Regions from separate parts of the Streptomyces sp. NPDC008086 genome, predicted to be linked through region 1. Evidence: riboswitches for the same ligand, from Rfam matches in the RefSeq annotation. Region 1 holds a riboswitch; the other holds the start of a gene.
The links. Region 1 has a riboswitch for cobalamin ahead of ACFZBP_RS29665 (cobalamin biosynthesis protein). Riboswitches for the same ligand answer to the same signal wherever they lie in the genome.
Positions count from the first base shown of each region.

Region 2: another riboswitch for cobalamin. It lies ahead of metE (5-methyltetrahydropteroyltriglutamate--homocysteine S-methyltransferase); the one in region 1 lies ahead of ACFZBP_RS29665 (cobalamin biosynthesis protein).

Region 1 is NZ_JBIBIA010000008.1:490,861-494,062, forward strand. Features, by position in the region: gene ACFZBP_RS29660 (cobyric acid synthase) at 1-970, opposite strand, end outside; gene ACFZBP_RS29665 (cobalamin biosynthesis protein) at 967-1,908, opposite strand; cobalamin riboswitch at 2,009-2,151, opposite strand; gene ACFZBP_RS29670 (hypothetical protein) at 2,261-2,482, opposite strand; gene ACFZBP_RS29675 (anion permease) at 2,526-3,202, opposite strand, start outside.
Region 2 is NZ_JBIBIA010000001.1:669,627-672,828, reverse strand. Features, by position in the region: gene metE (5-methyltetrahydropteroyltriglutamate--homocysteine S-methyltransferase) at 1-1,583, opposite strand, end outside; cobalamin riboswitch at 1,771-1,929, opposite strand; gene ACFZBP_RS02990 (3-hydroxybutyryl-CoA dehydrogenase) at 2,164-3,033, opposite strand; gene aceB (malate synthase A) at 3,030-3,202, opposite strand, start outside.

The sequences.
Region 1 (3,202 bases):
GCCCCCGCTCGCGCAGCCACTCCAGCGCGCGCACGGTTCCCCGGGTGCCGGGGAGCACCACCAGGTCCGCGTCGGCCAGCTCCTCCGGCCGGTCCACGAACCGCACGACGACACCCGGCTCGGCGGCGAGGGCGTCCACGTCGGTGAAGTTGGACATCAGCGGCACGGCGCAGACGGCGACCCGCAGCACGTCCTCGCCGACGGGCGGCGCGACGACCGACTCCCGGACCGTCCCGCGCAGCGAGACCCGCAGCCCGTCCTCCTCGTCGATGCCGAGGCCGTGCCGGAAGGGCAGGACGCCGTACGTGTGCCGGCCGGTGAGGCCGCGCAGCATGTCGAGCCCGGGTTCGAGCAGCGAGACGTCGCCCCGGAACTTGTTGACCAGGAACCCGGCGATCAGCGCCTGGTCCTCGGGGGAGAGCAGCGCCACCGTCCCGAAGAAGGAGGCGAAGACGCCCCCGCGGTCGATGTCGCCCACGACCAGCACGGGCAGCCGGGCGCTGCGGGCGACGCCCATGTTGACGATGTCGGTCCGCCGCAGATTGATCTCCGCCGGAGACCCCGCGCCCTCGCAGATCACCGCGTCATACGTGTCCCGCAGTTCGGCGAGGCAGTCGAGCACGGTCCCGAGCAGCGCCTGCTGCCGCCCGCCGTGGTACCCGCGCGCGCTCATCTCGCCCACCGGCTTGCCCAGCAGCACGACCTGGCTGCTCCGCTCGCCGCCGGGCTTGAGCAGCACGGGGTTCATCTGCGCGGTCGGCTCCACGCGGCACGCCTGCGCCTGCATGGCCTGCGCCCGCCCGATCTCGGCGCCCTCGCGCGTCACGAACGAGTTGAGGGACATGTTCTGCGCCTTGAACGGCGCGACCTTGACCCCCTGCCGCACCAGCCACCTGCAGATCCCCGCGGTGACGACGCTCTTGCCGGCGTCCGAGGTGGTGCCGGCGACGAGAAGTCCCCCGCCCGTCATGACGTACGTCCCTTCGCGATACGGCGCGCGGCGGCACAGACGCCGAGCGCCAGCCAGCCGACGCGCTTCGACAGCCGTACGGCCCGCTCGATGTCCTGGACGGCGACGGCGCGCCCCGCCCCGTTGAGCACCGGCCGGTGCTCGACCCGCCCGCCGTACGACAGCGTCCCGCCGAGGCGCACCCCGAGCGCCCCCGCGAACGAGGCCTCGACGGGCCCGGCGTTGGGGCTCGGGTGCTTGGCGGCATCGGCGCGCCAGGCACGCACCGCCCCGCGCGGATCGCCCCCGGCGACGGCGGCGAGTACGGCCGTCAGCCGCGCCCCCGGCCATCCGGCCACGTCGTCGAGCCGGGCCGAAGCCCAGCCGTACCGGCGGTACTTGGGCGACCTGTGGCCCACCATGGCGTCGAGCGTGTTCACGGCCCGGAACCCGAGCAGCCCCGGCACCCCGCCGACGGCCCCCCACACCAGCGCCCCCACCACCGCGTCGGAGGTGTTCTCGGCGACGGACTCCACGACGGCCCGCGCGATCCCGTCCGCGTCGAGCGCCTGCGGGTCCCGTCCACACAGATGCGGCAGCCGCGCCCGCGCGCCCTCGACGTCCCCGGCCTCCAGGGCCCGCCCGATCGTGCGGGCCTCCCGGGCGAGCGAAGTCCCGCCGACGACCGCCCAGGTGGCGGCGCCGGTCAGCGCGACGGAAGCGGTGGGGGAGCTACGGACGACACGGGCGGCGACGGCACCGAGCGCCACGGCGCCACCGGCGCACACGGCGCTGTGCACCGCACCCCGCGCGCGGTCGTCGCGCCACAACACTCTCTCCACGGCGCCCGCGGCACGTCCGAACGCGGCGACCGGATGCCCCCGGCGAGGGTCGCCGAGCAGCAGGTCACCGAGAAGTCCGGCGGCGGCGCCGTACGCGAAGACGCGATCGGCTCGCATCAGGGTCAGCCGACCGTGGGGTCAGACGACGGTCTGAAACTGCGTGTCGATCGGCAGGCGAGCATCGCGTTCTGTCCTCACTCAGGGTGTCCACGCCCTGGTTCGACGAGTCCGGCGGTGAGAGTTCCTGGCTCCCGGGGCTTTCTACCCCGGTGACAGTGGCGGGACCGCGCCGGATTCACACCGGCTTCCTCTCCTGCCGCCGTAGCTGGCCCCGGAAGTCCACCACGGGGTTGGAAGGGCCGTCAACTTGCCGTTGACCTGCGACGGGAGAGTGTGCGAAGGCCCACACACGCCTGAGGTGCGGGACGGTGATCCGTCCCGCACCTCGGGTGTTCGCGTCTGTCGTGGGTCAGGCCACGATCAGGTAGATCCCGTATCCCACGGCCGCCGCGCATGCCGCGAAGCACGCGTAGGCGCCCGTGACCGCGAGCGCGGCCGAGTCGCCCTGGGCCACCGCTCGTTCGCGGCGGGACAGACCCGAGATGCCGAGGGTGAACAGGCCCACGAGGGCCACGGTGACCACGAGGCTGACGCCGAAGACGGAGCCGAGAGCCGCCCAGTCGATCTTCATGCTTCTTCTTCCTTGAGTACCGGGAGGAGTAACCGGGTGGGGGTCAGACCGCGGCCTGCGAGGGCGACGGCGTCGGCTCGGAGGCCGGGGCCGGGATGGTGGCCGACAGGTCCTCGGCCGTCGTGCCCGCCGGGGGCGGGGTCACGGCGGCCATGGCCGTGGTCACCACGCCGGGCGGCTCCTCGGTCTCGTTGACGTTGGTGTGGTCGATGACCTCGCGGCGGGAGATCTTCCAGATCGCGGCGCTGGAGCCGATCAGGAAGACCGCGACGAGGGCCGTGCCCCAGGCGCCGAAGCCCGTCACGTACTCGGCGAGCGCGCCGACCAGGGCGGCGGCCGGCAGGGTCAGGCCCCAGGCGACGAACATCCGGGTGGCCGTCGACCAGCGGACCACGCCGCCCTTGCGGCCGAGGCCCGCGCCCATCACCGAACCGGAGACGGAGTGCGTGGTGGACAGGGAGAAGCCGAGGTGGGAGGAGGCCAGGATGACGGTGGCCGCGCTGGTCTGGGCGGCGAAGCCCTGCTGCGGCTGGAGGTCGGTCAGGCCCTTGCCCATGGTGCGGATGATGCGCCAGCCGCCCAGGTAGGTGCCGAGCGCGATGGCCAGACCCGCCGAGAGGATGACCCACATGGGCGGGTCGGAGTCGGGGGCGAGGGTGCCGCCGGCGACCAGGGCGAGGGTGATGATGCCCATCGTCTTCTGCGCGTCGTTGGTGCCGT
Region 2 (3,202 bases), on a different contig from region 1:
CCGTACGACTGGACCCAGCCGTGCTGCGTGGCCAGGTACCCCGTCAGCTGTTCGGCGAAGTACTGGACCATGTCGTTGCGTTCGGGCTCGCCGTGTACCAGGACGTCGATGCCGGTCTTCTCCTGGAAGGAGATGACTTCCTGGATCTCGGTCTTGATGCGTTCCTCGTAGCCGGCGGTGTCGATCCGGCCTGCGCGCAGGTCCGCCCGCGCGACGCGCAGTTCGCCGGTCTGCGGGAACGAGCCGATGGTCGTGGTCGGCAGCAGCGGCAGCCCGAGGTGGGCGCGCTGCGCCGTGGCGCGTTCGGCGTACGGCTGGGAGCGGCGGGCGTCGGCGTCCGTGACGGCCTCGGCACGGTTGCGTACGGCTGGGTCGCGGGTGATCGGCGAGCTCGCGCGGGAGGCCAGGTCGGCGCGGTTGGCGGCGAGTTCGGCGCTGATGGTGTCGGTGCCCTGGGCGAGGCCGCGCGCGAGGGTGACGATCTCGGCGGTCTTCTGCCGGGCGAAGGCGAGCCAGCGCAGAATCTGCGGTTCGATGTCCCGTTCCAGGCCCGTGTCGAGGGGCACGTGGAGGAGGGAGCAGGAGGCGGCGACGTCGACCCGGTCGGCGAGGCCCAACAGGGTGCCGAGGGTGGAGAGGGACTTCGACAGGTCGTTGATCCAGATGTTGCGGCCGTTGACGACACCGGCGACCAGGCGCTTGCCCGGCAGCCCGCCGACGGCGGCGAGCGCGTCGAGGTTGGCCGCGGCCGCCTCGGTGAAGTCCAGGGCGAGTCCCTCGACGGGGGCCTTCGCCAGGACGGGAAGCGCCTCGCCGAGCCGGTCGAAGTACGACGCGACCAGCAGCTTCGGCCGGTCGGGCAGTGCCCCGAGGTCGCGGTAGGCGCGCTCGAGGGCGTTCAGCTCGGCCGGGGTGCGGTCCTGTACGAAGGCGGGCTCGTCCAGCTGCACCCACTCGGCGCCGGCCGCGCGAAGGTCGGCGAGCACCTCGGCGTACACCGGCAGCAGGCGGTCGAGCAGGGTCAGCGGTTCGAAGTCCGCGGAAGCGCCCGGCGCGGGCTTGGCGAGGAGCAGGTAGGTGACGGGGCCGACCAGGACCGGGCGGGCGGTCAGGCCCAGCGCCAGGGCCTCCCTCAGCTCGGCGACCTGCTTCGTCGAGTCGGCCGTGAACACCGTGTCCGGGCCCAACTCGGGTACGAGGTAGTGGTAGTTGGTGTCGAACCACTTGGTCATTTCCAGCGGCGCGACATCCTGGGTGCCACGGGCCATGGCGAAGTAGCCGTCAAGGGCGTCGGCTTCGACAGCGGCGCGGTGGCGCTCGGGGATCGCGCCGACCATGACGGTGGTGTCGAGGACGTGGTCGTAGTACGAGAAGTCACCGGTCGGCACCTCGTGGACGCCGGCGTCGGCGAGCAGCCGCCAGTTGGCGGCGCGCAGATCGGCGGCGGTGGAGTGGAGGGCGTCGGCGGTGACGCGGTCCTTCCAGTAGCCCTCGATCGCCTTCTTCAGTTCCCGGTTCGGGCCCTGGCGGGGGTAGCCGTACACGGTGGCCCGTGCTGCCGCGGCTGCGGACTTGCTGGTCACGGAGATCTCCTTCGCGAGACGATTCCCTGAGATCCCGGAGACGGGACGAGAACGCGAAGGGGTGACGAACCGGACGGAACCGACCTCGCGCGGCACAGCGCGGTCGTCCGCCTGGTATGTACGCCGACCCGCCCTCGAGGTCACCGAGATCTCCGCGCGCGGAACGGTCCGCGCACGGGCAGGTGGCAGGTCTTCGGACTCGTGGGCACGCCCTCGTCGTTCACCGAGGAGGACACCTACTGGCCGTCGCTTCCCAGGCCCGGTACGTCGGACCCAGTGCGTATGACGGCGGTCGTTCCCGCTCACCGCTGCGGGGCAGTCCCGGATTCCCACCGGGTTCCCTCTTGCGACACCCCGCCTGGCGGGCGGGGCGAACCAGCTGCTCCGGCCACCCTACGGGGTGTCGCCCGTCGGGCAAGGGGGCGGTCCAGGATCTGGAAGGTGACACAGAGCACGGTGGAGGAGGAGCGCCGAAGGCGGGAAGCGCCGCACTCGCGCTTCCCGCCCTTCCCAGTCGCGCCGCGCGGGACCCTCACCCCTGCGGCGGTGCGGGCCCCTCAGCCCGCGTCGTACCAGGCCCTCAGCCCTGGTCGTAGGTGTGGAAGCCCCGGCCGGTCTTGCGGCCCAGCAGTCCCGCCTCGACCATGCGCTGGAGGAGCGGGGGAGGGGCGTAGAGGGGTTCCTTGAACTCGTCGTAGAGCGACTCGGCGATGGAGGCGACGGTGTCCAGGCCGATCAGGTCCGCCAGCTTCAGTGGGCCCATGGGATGGGCGCAGCCGAGCTCCATGCCGGCGTCGATGTCGGTGGCGGTGGCGAAGCCGGACTCGGCCATCCGGATCGCCGACAGGAGATACGGGATGAGGAGCGCGTTGACGACGAAGCCCGCCCGGTCCTGGGAACGGATCACCGTCTTGCCGAGGGTCCGGGTCGCGAAGTCCTCCACCGCGGTCGTCGTCGCGGCCGACGTGTGCAGCGAGGTCACGACCTCTACCAGGGGCAGTACGGGCACAGGGTTGAAGAAGTGCAGCCCGATCACGTGGTCGGCGCGGCTGGTGGCCATGCCGAGCCGCATGACCGGCAGGGAGGAGGTGTTGGTGGCTAGCACCGCCTCCGGATCCTCGACGATCTTGTCGAGCGCGGCGAAGATCTCGGTCTTGGCGTCGGCGTTCTCGATGACCGCCTCGACGACGAGCTGCCGGTCGGCGAGGTCGTCCAGGCTGCTGGTGAAGACGAGCCGGGCGAGGGCGTCGCCGGCGGCTTCCCGCGTCAGCTTGCCCCGTAGCACGGCACGGTCCAGGGAGCCCGCGATCCGGTCGCGGGCGGCGCGGGCGGCGATGGCGTCCGCCTCGCAGACCACGGTGTCGAGCCCCGCCCGTGCGCACACCTCGGCGATGCCCGCGCCCATCTGCCCGCCGCCGACGACGCCGACGCGTCCGATCGCCGCGCTCATGCCCGGGCCTCCGTCCCTCGCACGAGGTGCCGGGTGTAGGCGTCCGGGGTGAAGAACAGCGGCAACTCGCCGACGAGAGCGGTCCGTTCGAAGAGGGCGCGGATGTCGTCCACCGGTGCCCACGGGTACTCGGCGCCGAGCGCTGCCACCTCGTCGTAGAGGATCTCCT